2 regions of the Rossellomorea sp. RS05 genome follow, and region 1 is predicted to be linked to the other one. Evidence: a T-box and tRNA genes for the amino acid it is inferred to sense, from the RefSeq annotation. Region 1 holds a T-box; the other holds one or more tRNA genes.
The links. The T-box of region 1 lies ahead of trpS (tryptophan--tRNA ligase). A T-box ahead of a tRNA ligase gene usually reads a tRNA of that ligase, here a tRNA-Trp.
Positions count from the first base shown of each region.

Region 2: it encodes a tRNA-Trp, which carries the amino acid that the T-box ahead of trpS (tryptophan--tRNA ligase) is inferred to sense. The anticodon was not compared.

Region 1 covers NZ_JBDKWY010000001.1:194,294-201,170, reverse strand. Annotated here, with positions in the region: gene ABJ225_RS01110 (peptide ABC transporter substrate-binding protein) at 1-156, opposite strand, end outside; gene ABJ225_RS01105 (DUF3899 domain-containing protein) at 616-1,002, shown strand; T-box leader at 1,044-1,275, shown strand; gene trpS (tryptophan--tRNA ligase) at 1,352-2,350, shown strand; gene ABJ225_RS01095 (YjbA family protein) at 2,390-3,139, opposite strand; gene ABJ225_RS01090 (DUF2268 domain-containing putative Zn-dependent protease) at 3,244-4,005, opposite strand; gene fabF (beta-ketoacyl-ACP synthase II) at 4,100-5,344, opposite strand; gene ABJ225_RS01080 (beta-ketoacyl-ACP synthase III) at 5,394-6,326, opposite strand; gene ABJ225_RS01075 (ComZ family protein) at 6,698-6,877, opposite strand, start outside; gene ABJ225_RS01070 (BMP family ABC transporter substrate-binding protein) at 6,877-6,877, opposite strand, start outside.
Region 2 covers NZ_JBDKWY010000001.1:78-6,954, reverse strand. Annotated here, with positions in the region: gene ABJ225_RS00115 (cache domain-containing sensor histidine kinase) at 1-532, opposite strand, end outside; gene ABJ225_RS00110 (ABC transporter substrate-binding protein) at 681-1,925, opposite strand; gene ABJ225_RS00105 (carbohydrate ABC transporter permease) at 2,022-2,849, opposite strand; gene ABJ225_RS00100 (carbohydrate ABC transporter permease) at 2,849-3,790, opposite strand; gene ABJ225_RS00095 (alpha/beta hydrolase) at 3,946-4,698, opposite strand; tRNA gene ABJ225_RS00090 (tRNA-Gly) at 4,828-4,901, opposite strand; tRNA gene ABJ225_RS00085 (tRNA-Leu) at 4,905-4,989, opposite strand; tRNA gene ABJ225_RS00080 (tRNA-Cys) at 5,008-5,081, opposite strand; tRNA gene ABJ225_RS00075 (tRNA-Gly) at 5,091-5,165, opposite strand; tRNA gene ABJ225_RS00070 (tRNA-Gln) at 5,170-5,241, opposite strand; tRNA gene ABJ225_RS00065 (tRNA-His) at 5,283-5,358, opposite strand; tRNA gene ABJ225_RS00060 (tRNA-Trp) at 5,361-5,434, opposite strand; tRNA gene ABJ225_RS00055 (tRNA-Tyr) at 5,443-5,526, opposite strand; tRNA gene ABJ225_RS00050 (tRNA-Thr) at 5,542-5,617, opposite strand; tRNA gene ABJ225_RS00045 (tRNA-Phe) at 5,627-5,702, opposite strand; tRNA gene ABJ225_RS00040 (tRNA-Asp) at 5,731-5,807, opposite strand; tRNA gene ABJ225_RS00035 (tRNA-Met) at 5,908-5,981, opposite strand; tRNA gene ABJ225_RS00030 (tRNA-Val) at 6,073-6,148, opposite strand; tRNA gene ABJ225_RS00025 (tRNA-Glu) at 6,171-6,245, opposite strand; tRNA gene ABJ225_RS00020 (tRNA-Ser) at 6,251-6,343, opposite strand; tRNA gene ABJ225_RS00015 (tRNA-Asn) at 6,350-6,424, opposite strand; rRNA gene rrf (5S ribosomal RNA) at 6,432-6,548, opposite strand; partial or broken rRNA gene ABJ225_RS00005 (23S ribosomal RNA) at 6,845-6,877, opposite strand, start outside.

The DNA.
Region 1 (6,877 bases):
AGCTTCCGCAAGATTCAATACTTGCTCGTCTTTCGTGTCAGATCCCCCAGCTGCCCCTTCTTTTTTGCCGTCAGTCTTCTTGTCTCCGCCACAGGCAGCCAAGAAAGTACTCACAGCTAGAAGAAGAACCAGTAATAAAGAAAACTTTTTCTTCATCTTGAAATTGACCTCCTCATACTTCTCATATTTATTTATCTTCTAATTTTCAGAAGATTTGTTACTTATTATACATGATAGAGATATTTTTGCAATACGAATTTAACAGTTTTTTTGCTAAATAATCAGTTTACTAGGTAATAAGGTGTTAAAACCTTGATATATAAGGGTTCCGAAATCGAATTCAGGGTGGTTTGTCCCATTACAAATGTTACAATCACCCAATTAAACCAGCGATTTTCCTGGCGTTTTTCCTTCTTTATCGAAAGAAAGCGTTCTCCTATCTTCATTATAATTATCTAATATGGCGGATAGATATAAAAAACTGTGAATTCGTGCTCTTGCTTCCTTTTCAAAACTTGAACGCTTCGGGTATACTTCTATAGGAGAACAGCATGCATTCCTGATCGTTTCTTTTGGAAGGAATGCTTGAAATCATTTTGGAAGTGAAGGTGCAACATGATGAAACGTTTACGCGTCCTACCGATGGTCACATTACTTTACCTTGCTGCGGTCTATCTTGTCCGTTACATGAATGGATCGGATTTGCTCCTTTCCCTCATTGATACTTTATTCATCGTCGGAATTTCTTATGCTTCTGTAGCCGCCTTGATGTTTGTTTTCCAAAACGGTTTCTTGAATGGGATCTTATATGCCTTCAAGCGCTTCAGGTCAAGGTCGAAGAAAGATGAATACGTGGCGCAGTTCGATGACGTGGAGGAACGGAAGGAAATTCACGAGGTGTATGCAGTGAGAGAACCATTCCGCCTGACGGCACCCCTTTTCTACATCGGGATTTTATCCCTTGCCGTATCCCTGATCCTCTCATATTCTCTCTATACTTGATTTCGGCGCTTTTTTTTCATATAATGACTTTTGCATATATGAAACAAGCTTTGACAAAGAGTAGTACCCCGCTTGCCGGTTCCAAGAGAGCCTGCGCCCGCTGAAAGCAGGTATCCGCTTGCGGGGGAATGGACTTTCGAGCTTCCCCGGTGAAAGCAGTAGCCGGAGACGGACCCCTTCCGTTAACCGGGGACCATGCAATGCATGGACTAAGCCGACTCATTCCTGAGTAACTTAGGGTGGCACCGCGGAAACAACCCATTCGTCCCTATATTTTTTGGACGGGTGGGTTTTATTTTTGGCCGGATGGTCATGATGATACAGGAACTGTACTATAGGAGGAATGAAGATGAAAACGATTTTTAGCGGCATTCAGCCGAGCGGGACGATCACGCTTGGTAATTACATCGGAGCTATGAAGCAATTCACCGAGCTTCAGGAAGAGTATGATTGCTATTTTTGCGTGGTCGACCAGCATGCGATCACTGTTGCCCAGGATAAAGCAGAACTGCGCAAAAACATCCGCAGCCTTGCTGCCCTTTATATTGCTTGCGGGATCGATCCCGATAAAGCGACACTGTTCATTCAGTCGGAGGTTCCGGCTCACGCACAGGCCGGATGGATCCTGCAGTGCGTGACCTATATCGGTGAACTTGAGCGCATGACTCAGTTCAAGGATAAGTCCCATGGAAGAGAAGCCGTATCTGCCGGTCTTCTCACCTACCCTCCCCTCATGGCAGCCGATATCCTGCTCTATGGTACGGACCTTGTCCCAGTCGGAGAGGATCAGAAGCAGCATCTCGAGCTTGCCCGGAACCTTGCGGAGCGTTTCAACAAGAAATACAATGATATCTTCACGGTTCCAGAGGTGCGCATTCCGAAAGTAGGAGCACGTGTGATGTCGCTTCAGGATCCACTAAAGAAAATGAGCAAATCCGACGAGAACAAAAAGGCGTTCATTACACTGCTTGATGACCCTAAAGTCATTGAAAAGAAAATCAAGAGCGCTGTGACGGATTCGGATGGCATCGTCCGATTCGACCGGGATGAAAAGCCTGGGGTTTCGAATCTGCTCTCTATCTACTCGATTCTTGAAGGCACTCCGATTGCCGAACTTGAGGAGCGATATGATGGAAAAGGATATGGCGATTTCAAAGGTGACCTTGCCAAAGTGGTTGTGGATGTCATCAAGCCGATTCAGGACCGCTATTACGAGCTGATCGATTCCGAGGAACTTGATGATATCCTTGATCGCGGAGCTGAGAAAGCGAATCGAACCGCAGGGAAGATGCTGAAGAAAATGGAAAAGGCCATGGGTCTTGGAAGAAAAGAACGGAAAAAGCGATAAACTAAAGAACCTTGAGCATGGGCTCAAGGTTCTTTTTGTTCAATTTACTTTTGGACGATTCTCTACTTCCCATAACTTTTCGAAGAATGGTTGTCCTTTAATCAGATTCTCGCAGAGTGACAGATGCTTGTCGGACCATCCGTATTTTGTGTCCTCATAAAGCATCTGCCATGCTTCTTGGAAATCGAGCTCCTGGATCGTCCTGTACTGTTCCGGGGCCCATTCCGTATACCAGTATCTCACTTCAGCCGTATTTTCCGAAGTGCGCAGTTGATCGAGGGCCATGAAAAGAAGCTGTTTCAACTGCCTTTCCTTGCGTGTCAGCCCACTCATCATGAACGGGTTTGGAGAAAGGATGTGGTACGCTTCCTCCCGCTTTTGATCAGGCTTGAACTCATATTCAAGCTCTTCTTGACTTTCCACCATTTCATAAACGAGCTGTTCCTGACGTGGTATCAGGCGGCTCTTCCTGATCGGGACGGTGTAACCGATCGTATCGACGGCCAGAATCGCCGTGCCATCGGTGACCACGAAGCAATAATCCTGTTGAATGCGTTCATGGTTCTTTCTGAGATACGCTTTTTGATACACATCATTCAGCATCTGCCGAGGTAATTCTGATAAATCATTCTCGATGTAATGATACAACTCTTTGCCGACTTTCAATAGAGGCACCTGATCCAGCAACTCAATTACGTCCTCTTTTCTCCATTCGTGAAAATGGCAGATATTATATCCGTTTTCTTCCCCTTCGAACCAATTGACCCATACATCATGAAGATATAACATGATTGACCCCTCGCTTTACTACATTGTTTGGTTGTCAATCAGTATGGTCAATCACCTGTGGATTTATTCGTGCTCTCTCCTGTTTTATCCTGTATGATAAGTGCTTACTCTAGAAAAGTCTCCGACGGGAGGCCCAGCATCATCACACTATTCATTCCGTTCTTTTCAGCGAATGACCGTACGAGCCGGTAACCGATGGCGTACCCCAGCAGCTCTGGGTAGTGTCTTTTCCCGTGGAGAAGTTCATCATGAAGTGGTGATTTCCTCGTTAGATCAGCATGGGGTTCGATCCATTCCTTGAACCATCCGCTCAATTCCTCTTCAGTATATTTCCTTGTCCACGGAGCAGCATAGTCAACGCCGCAATATTCCCTCACGGCATTCTCTGCCAGTCCCTCGAAGATGACAGAATCGAGGAGGGTATATTCCTCCTCTTTACCCGCCAGCTTTTTCATACGGGTGCAATGGTGGTATTCATGCACAAATAGTGCCTCATATTCTTTGTGATCCTCCAATTTTTGAACAAAAAGAAACATTTCATCAAAAAAGCAAACTCCTGATTTTTTAGCCGGTTCTCTGAATAAGCCTCTTTTCGGCTCTAGGGGGAATAAATAGATGGGTATATCAGGTCCTTTCCATTTTCTTTTGTACCTTTTCTCAAAAACGGAAAGCCTCTTCCATAGTTCGTCAGACTTAAGCTCATTAAAGCATTCTTCCACCTGCCTAGACGGGCGATACATCCCTTGTTTTCGGAGGTAGGCATAGAAAGCTGCTGCTTCTCCTTCCCCTCTTTTCGTCCTTTCTAACAACTCGACTGGGTCCTCGAATGTTTGATCCATCCACTCGTCTGTTGGGATCACTGGCATCATTATCCCTCTTTCCTGCTAATTTGGTTCATGTATATGCAATCTGCAGGAGAGTTAGAAAAAAAGCCCGCCGAAAGATTCGGCGGACTCACGATTACTTCACATATTTTTTGAATACGAGCGTGGCATTATGGCCACCAAAGCCCAGGGAGTTACTCATGGCAACATTGACTTCCTGCTCACGTGCTTCATTGGCTACATAGTCCAGATCGCAGTCTGGATCCGGATTTTGAAGGTTGATTGTCGGTGGGAGCTTTCCATCCTTCATGGCAAGAACCGTAAAGATCGCTTCCACTCCACCCGCTGCACCAAGAAGGTGACCGGTCATGGATTTTGTGGAGCTCATGGCCAGACGGTTGGCATGATCACCAAATACTTCTTTGACGGCCATGGTTTCATACTTGTCATTATAAGCCGTACTTGTACCATGGGCGTTGATGTAATCCATCTGATCAGGCGTTACACCGGCATCATCAAGTGCCATCTTCATGGCACGCGCCCCACCTTCCCCGCCTGGTGCAGGGGCAGTGATGTGATAGGCATCACCCGTGCAGCCATAGCCGACGATTTCAGCATAGATCGTTGCTCCGCGTTTCACCGCGTGTTCGAGTTCTTCCAGGATGACAATCCCCGCTCCTTCTCCGATGACGAAGCCGTCACGTTCAGAGTCGAATGGTCTTGAAGCCGTTTCCGGATCGGGATTGGTCGAAAGGGCCGTATTGGCGCAGAAACCGGCTACGGACATTTTCGTGATTGGTGCTTCCGCTCCACCCGTGATCATGACATCCGCGTCACCGCGCTGGATGACCTTGAATGCATCACCGATGGAATTCGTGCCTGTTGCACAGGCCGTTACGGTACAGGAGTTGAATCCTTTTGCTCCTAGGAGGATCGATACCTGGCCGGCAGCCATGTCAGGGATCATCATTGGGACGAAGAAAGGACTTACCCTGCGGTATCCACGCTTAAGGAAGGTTTCATACTGGGTTTCGAATGTTTCCATCCCGCCGATTCCAGAACCGATCCATGTACCGACACGGTTGGCATTTCCCTCCGTGATTTCAAGGTTGGCGTCTTTCACTGCCATCAAGGACGCTGCGATGGCATAATGAGTGAAACGGTCCATCTTACGCGCTTCCTTCTTTTCGATTCCGAAGTCTTCAATATTGAAATCTTTCAGTTCAGCCGCTACCTTGGCAGGATACTCATCAGCATTCAGCCTTGTGAGTGGCCCGACCCCGGATTTCCCAGCAAGGGCATTCGCCCACGTTGTTTCTACATCATTTCCTAATGGATTGACGGTACCCAATCCTGTTACGACAACACGTTTCATATCCATTGTTCGGTCTCCTTTATCGTATAAGTAGTAGAAGATAGTTTATTATCGATTATTTTCCCCAGCGCATGACGATCGCACCCCAGGTCAAGCCTCCACCGAAGCCCACCATGACGACGACGTCATCTTCTTTCACCCTTCCGGCCTCAAGATCCTCGACGAGTGAAACCGGAATGGATGCGGCAGATGTGTTTCCATATTTATTCACGGTCTTGGACATCTTCTCAACAGGCAGCTCCAAACGCTGTCTTGCAGCTTCCATGATGCGGATATTCGCCTGGTGAGGAATGAGGAAATCGACGTCCTCTTTATCCAGCCCTGCTTTATTGATGACGTTGATGGAGGATTCACCCATCTGACGGACAGCGAACTTGAATACTTCGCGACCATTCATGATGATGTGCTCATCCTGATAAAGATGTTTTGCACCGGTTCCATCAGAACCCAGCTCGAAAGCGAGGATCCCTTTCCCATCTGGTACAGGACCCATGACGGCAGCCCCGGCCCCATCACCGAATAGGACGGCAGTATTGCGGTCATCCCAATCTGTGATTTTCGAGAGCTTCTCCACACCGACGACAAGGATATGCTTGTAGGCTCCATTGTCGATGAATTGTTTTGCGGTTATCATACCATACATGAAGCCTGCACATGCAGCACTGATATCCATGGCTGCCGCTTTCTTCGCCCCCAGGCGCTCCTGGAGGAGACATCCGACGGAAGGGAACGGCTGATCAGGTGTAACGGTTGCCACAAGGATCAGGTCGATATCCTCAGGTGAGATGCCTGCATCCTCGATGGCTTTCTTCGCTGCTTCATAGGCCATATCCGATGTATCGATATCATCCCCTGCAACACGTCTCTCTTCAATCCCCGTCCGAGTACGGATCCATTCGTCCGATGTATCCACCATTTTTTCCAAATCGGCATTGGTCAATATCTTCTCAGGCAGATAGCGCCCTATTCCAATGATTCCAGTATTCATATCGGCATCCCCCTGTTTTACCTTCGCTTTATTATCAATTATTATGACTTGGTACTAATTTTAACGGACTTTTACTCTTTCTGCAATTCTTTTTGCCTTAGTTTTGCATTATCAGACCCAAGTTTCCTTGAAGGGTCCCTAAAAGTTTTCACGATTCGCTGGAAGTGTGTATTTGATTCAGGCTGGGTGAATGATATACTCCCACTTGACCCGGAGCAAGGACTTCTTCTATTTAGACGTGTTCTTCAAACCCGGCTAGTGAGTAACCCACTTTTCATCACATACGAAAAAACCCAAGAGGGACTGAACGTCACTGCTCCTGGGTTTTACGGTGAACAGAAGGTGTATTTCCCCCTACTGTTCTATGTACATTACTTCGCTGCGTCTTGCTTACCTAGTTCATACGCTTCATTCATAACGTTGGTGAACATGGACAGGAAGGGTTCGATCATCTCCGGGCTAAGCTGGATTCCTGATTTTTCGAGCTGTTCCTGTGCTTCTGGAAGATACTTCATCGCTATCTGCAAGAATTGCATCGTTTTGTCTTCATT
Region 2 (6,877 bases), 190 kb from region 1:
GGATCGTCACGATTTCCTTTGAGCGCCTGATTTTCTCCTCCTGCTGGCTATAAGCAGGTTCAATATACATATTGAATGGACTCTGGGCAGCCTTCAGAAAAGAAGCCTCATCTTCTTCGGGTATCCCCCTTGAGAATACGACATTGGTCCGCCTGGTTGCCGAGATGAACCGGTCTTCGTCAAGAAAAGAAATCTTGACCCCGTTGATCGTATCACCAGTGTAAAGGATGGTCTGCATTACATTCTTCACCATCCCGATGGTCAGATAGCCATGGTCTTTGTCGGGGGATTTCATATAATTGATAAAGTCTGGATTGTTATAGAGGGAGAGGGACAAATCATTCAATTCTCCGATATAGCCTTCAAGATTCACCTTCCCCTGGTAAAGCAAGTTGCTGCTCTCTTTCACCACCTGGTCTTCCATGGAATCCTTTGTATAGAGATAGGTGACAATGATCGAAGAGCCAAAGGGCAGGATCGTCGTAATCATCAATAAGAAAATGAGCTTATTGCGGATGCTTCCCTTCAACATCGGTCCAGGCCCCCCGAAACTTGCTTATAAAATAGTATAAATCTTCCCTCCTCCTATTTGAAAGGGTTTTCTAAAAAAATATTTTAAAATACTGATAGAGGGGATAAAAAATGGAAAGCACCCATGACCAGTGCTTTCCATTCCTCTCTTACTTCAGGTTATCCCATGTTTTCTGGAATCGATCCAGGACTGTATCATAATCGATCTTGCCTGCAGCATATTCCTGAATGGTAGCAGCGAATTCCTTATTCGCTCCATCCGGCCATTGGAACCATGTCCAAGGGATTGTCTTCTCATCCTTCGAGTACGTCAGGATGGATTCACCAAGGTCTCCCAATCCATTCGGTTCGATGTTATCGAAAGCCGGAATGAAGGCAAACTCTTCTGTGATATAACGTTTACCTGTTTCAGATGAAACCATCCACTCCAGGAACATCTTCGCTTCATCCAGATGCTTGGAGTTTTTATTGAGTACCCAGTTGTTCGGTACCCCTACAGGAAGACGGTCGGCACTCTCATCATTGTCCAGTGGAATCGGCAGGAAGCCCATGTTGATATCAGGATTGACTTCGGTGATCATATTTTCTGTCCAGTTCCCTTGCTGAAGCATCGCAGTTTCCCCTGATGCAAAGAGCGTCACCTGGGTGTTATAATCCGTCGTCAGTGGATTATCGTTGGCATTCTTGATTTCTGCATCCAGTACACTCTTAAACTCTTTAAACTTGTCATTATCCTTGAATGTTTCTGTTCCATCATATAATCCTTTGATGAACGCATCGGGATCCTCCTGCTGGGCAAACGGGATATTCAGCAGATGCTGTCCGATGACCCACCATTCGCCATAACCGGCTGAAAACGGCGTGATATCCTTGGCTTTCAATTTCTTTGCTGCATCATTCAGTTCGTCGATAGTTTTTGGTGTTTCCTTTATACCTGCTTTTTCGAAAAGATCTTTGTTATAAATGAACCCGTACCCTTCTAGGTTGACCGGCATCCCGTATAGCTTGCCATCCTCATCAGTCATCGGGACTTTACCGATTGGAAGAACATGATCGACCCACGGCTCACCTGAAAGGTCTGCAAGCTTCTCTTTCCAGAGATCAAGCTCCTTGAAACCTCCATTGTTGAAAATATCCGGTTCCTCTCCGGAAGCGAATTTCGCTTTCAACGCTGCACCGTAGTCCGCACCTCCTCCTACCGTCTCAAGCTTGATTTTAATATTCGGATGCTCTGCTTCAAATTCCTTGATCATTTCTTGAAGTTGATCGGCGATTTCAACCTTGAATTGGAAGAAATTCAGGGTCACCACATCCCCGTCACTCTTCCCTCCTGAACCCGAAGAGCCTTTGGATGAACAGCCTGCAATGATCCCAAACACCAGAATCAACGACATGCTTAACAGCAGAATACGTTTCACTAGATTCGACCTCCCCATTCTTCTTATAAATTTTATATAATTTTCTGCATGGAATATACAGAAAGTTTATATCTACTTGATTGATCCTGATGCAATCCCTTTAATGATATGCTTCTGAAGGAACAGGAAGAAAATGATGACCGGTGTGATCCCGAGGACCAAAGCGGCAAGTCCCATGTCCCATTGCTTTGTATACTGTGCAAAGAATGAGCTGGCAGCAAGCGGGATCGTACGGAGCTCTGCATCCTGCAGAACCAGGAGCGGAAGAAGATAATCATTCCATATCCAGAGCGTATTCAGAATGACGACGGTGACGGTGATAGGCTTCAATAGGGGGAAGACAATCCTCCAGAAGACACCGAATGAACTGCATCCATCCATCATGGCCGACTCCTCGATCTCTACCGGCACCGTCTTGACAAAGCCATGGTACAGGAATAGCGACAGAGGGACGCCGAAACCGAAATACATGAGGATCAATCCCGGTATACTGTTAGTCAGACCCAGTGTCCCACCTACCTTCATCAGGGGAATCATGACCGTTTGGAAAGGAATGACCATGGCTGATACAAATAAGATGAATAGGACCTTACTGAACTTCCCCGGAGTCCTGACCATTTTCCATGCGGCCATGGAGGAAATCAGAACAAGACCGATGTTACTGATCGTGGTGATGATGAAGGAGTTCATGAAGGCACGGGGGAACTGAATGATCTCCCACACCCTTGCATAGTTTGAAAACATGAACTCTTCCGGCCAGGCCGCTGCATCGATCAAGATGGCTGCGAACGGTTTGACCGAATTCACCAGTACGAAGTAAAAGGGAATCATGAAGACGATGGCCAGTGCGATTGCGACAATTTCGAGCAGGAACGTCCTTTTTGTATAGCGGTTGTTCATCATGCCTGGACCTCCTTCCTCTTCGTGATCATCACCTGGACGGTAGTGAATACGGCGACGATGACAAAGAACAGGATCGATTTGGCTGTACCGAGACCGTACCGGTTATTCTGGAATGCTTCTTGATAAATATTGATGGCTACAGACTGGGTGGAGTTGAATGGTCCCCCGCCTGTCAGGGATATATTCAGATCAAAGATCTTGAATGCCATGGAAATCGTCAGGAAGAAGCAAATCGTGAAAGCCGGCAGGATGAGGGGAACAATGATCCTTGTCAACAGCGTCCAGTTCGATGCACCATCAATTTTTGCTGCTTCCAACAAAGATGTATCGACACCTTGCAGGGCTGCTACATATATGACCATCATATAACCGCTGATCTGCCAAGCGAAGACGATGACGATGCCCCAGAAAGCGGTCTTCTCATCTCCAAGCCAAGGCATCTTGAACAGAGAAAGGTCGGTTGCATTTCCCAACGAAGCAAACCCTTTTACAAAGATGAACTGCCAGATGAATCCAAGCAGCAGGCCTCCGATGACATTCGGCAAGAAGAATACGGTCCTCAGGATATTCCTCGTCTTCAAGGCGGCATTCAAGAGAAGGGCAAACCCGAACCCGATCACATTGCTGATCACCACTGCGGCAAACATGAACTTCGTTGTGAACATAAAGGATTGGAAGAACACCTGATCATCGGTGAATATCCGGATATAATTATCGAATCCAACCCACTCCACAGCTGAACTGACCCCGTTCCAAGATGTAAATGAATAATACAGTCCCATCAAGAATGGGATGATCTGAATAACCAGGAAGAACACTAGTGCCGGACCCACGAAGGCACTATAGGTCAATATGTTCTTCCATTTAAGTCCTTTTTTAGGAACAGGCTTCAGCTGTGCTTCTGGCCTGACCGGTCCCGTCTCTATCTTTGGTTCCATCTCTTCTCCCCCTTCGGTCGCGCTTTTTTTCATTATAATGTAAACGCTTACTTTTTATAGTCAACTGAGTTGACATGGATGGGGCACGATATTGACCTCTTTAGGGATCAAAAAAAAGACCCCCGCCTGAGTAAAGCGGGAGTGAGTTATATCTATTATTCACGGTCTAGGGGGAAGTCTCCCATCAATCGGTGGAGCCAGGAGATGCTGAGCTGGAACCACTGTGAGAAATCATCGTCTACCATTGAACGCTGTCCAGCCGATGACAAAGGCTTCCCTAGGGAAAGTCCGTGTACACCATGCTGAAAAATATGAGATTCAAAGGGGACGCCAGCACGGGTGAGGGCCCTTATGAATTCCACCGTATGTTCAACTGGTACAATCCGGTCTTCAAAAGTTGAAAACAAAAAGCTAGGAGGTGTGTTCCCATCAACTTTCTCTTCGAGGGATGGCACCGAGAATGCCAGCACATCCTCAAGGTTTGAAAGAATACAAGGATACCCAAGGATCAGGGCTCTCGGTCTGTAGGTACCCATGGTACCCAGCGAAGCGGCCAGATGCCCCCCAGCGGAAAAGCCGACTACCGCGATACGCTCAGGATCCACTCCTAATTCAGAGGCATGATTCCTGATATAAGCTAAAGCTTCCTCAGCATCCCTGAATGAATCTTCAAACCTCTTGGCTTCTCCTACCGAATAACGTAGGGTGAATGCATGATAGCCTTCTGACAAGTATGCCATGGCTACAGGCTCTGCCTCCCGGTCGGATGTATAGTAATACCCTCCTCCCGGCAGGATCAGAACGGCAGGACGGGTGGTAATGTTTTTCATACGCTTGGTTGTATCCAATAAATAAGCTGTAAGCGTCGATTGCGGGTTGCTGCTCAACTGGATAGATTGAATGTTCATACGTTTTCCCCCTAATGATCTATACGTTATGTCCAGTATATAAGGAGACGGATGGGGTTTCCAGATATTCTCTCCTGCATTACAAAAAAAGACTTCCAACAAATCTGTTGGAAGTCTGAATATGTAAGATGGAGCGGGTGATGGGAATCGAACCCACGACATCAGCTTGGAAGGCTGAGGTTTTACCATTAAACTACACCCGCTTATGGTACCGGTGGCCGGGGTCGAACCGGCACTCCTTACGGAACACGATTTTGAGTCGTGCGCGTCTGCCTATTCCGCCACACCGGCAAGCGTCTAAAAACAATATGGAGGCGGCAACCGGATTTGAACCGGTGATAGAGGTTTTGCAGACCTCTGCCTTACCACTTGGCTATGCCGCCATTTTTCTATGGAGCGGAAGACGGGATTCGAACCCGCGACCCCCACCTTGGCAAGGTGGTGTTCTACCACTGAACTACTTCCGCACTACTGGGCTAGCTGGATTCGAACCAACGCATGTCGCAGTCAAAGTGCGATGCCTTACCGCTTGGCTATAGCCCACTGTTAGTATATGACACACAGAGAAAAATGTGACAAAAATATGGGGCGACTGATGGGAATCGAACCCACGAATGCCGGAACCACAATCCGGTGCGTTAACCACTTCGCCACAATCGCCATGGCAGGGGCAGCAGGAATCGAACCCGCACCAAAGGTTTTGGAGACCTTCGTTCTACCGTTAAACTATGCCCCTGTACTAAATGGTGGAGGGGGGCAGATTCGAACTGCCGAACCCGAAGGAGCGGATTTACAGTCCGCCGCGTTTAGCCACTTCGCTACCCCTCCAGCTAAAAAAATCAGTGGTGCCGGCAAGAGGACTTGAACCCCCAACCTACTGATTACAAGTCAGTTGCTCTACCAGTTGAGCTACACCGGCACAAAAAAATGGTGGCTCAGGACGGAATCGAACCGCCGACACATGGATTTTCAGTCCATTGCTCTACCAACTGAGCTACTGAGCCATTGCATATTTTTATTAAAAATGAAAAATGGCGGTCCGGACGGGACTCGAACCCGCGACCTCCTGCGTGACAGGCAGGCATTCTAACCAACTGAACTACCGGACCAACTTTTTTTCGCATTAGCGAAAATAAAGATCAATGTTCTTTTAATAGCAAATATGCTATCAATGTCACTACATCCCAATCCTCTCGGATCAAAACGGTATTGCGGGGACAGGATTTGAACCTGCGACCTTCGGGTTATGAGCCCGACGAGCTACCGAACTGCTCCACCCCGCGACAATAAAAGTTTGATTCCATTCTTTAACCTGTTAAGTTCAAGAACGCATGGAACGTTATTTTCACTACGCTTCGCTTCGTGAAAAAACAATGGTGGAGGATGACGGGATCGAACCGCCGACCCTCTGCTTGTAAGGCAGATGCTCTCCCAGCTGAGCTAATCCTCCACTGATTCTTTCTGTTTGAAAATGGTGACCCGTACGGGATTCGAACCCGTGTTACCGCCGTGAAAGGGCGGTGTCTTAACCGCTTGACCAACGGGCCTTATATGGCGGAGAGCAAGGGATTTGAACCCTTGAGACAGCTATAAACCGCCTACACGATTTCCAATCGTGCTCCTTCGGCCACTCGGACAGCTCTCCATATAATGGCTCCACAGGCAGGACTCGAACCTGCGACCGATCGGTTAACAGCCGATAGCTCTACCACTGAGCTACTGTGGAATGTACCGCCTGGCGACGTCCTACTCTCGCAGGGGGAGATCCCCCAACTACCATCGGCGCTGAAGAGCTTAACTTCCGTGTTCGGCATGGGAACGGGTGTGACCTCTTCGCCAATGTCACCAGACTATGTGCGTCCTTCAAAAGGACAAGTATTATTATACCGCATCTTCGCGGTAATTTCAAGGTTTTTTTATACTTTATGTATACTTATTCCCTGAAAACTAGATAAAGGGTTGATAGTCAATCATTACCGGCGTATCGTCCAGTCCGGGAGACGCGATGCGCCTGCGCTATTAATCCAGCTCCGGCGGCTAGAGACTCGAGGTCATTTCGGATCCATCAGCCGACGGTAAGGAACACCGTCAACTGCTGGCTCAGAAATGCTTGTCGTCTCTGAACGAGCCGCCTCCGCTTTTTCATTTGGTTAAGTCCTCGATCGATTAGTATCAGTCA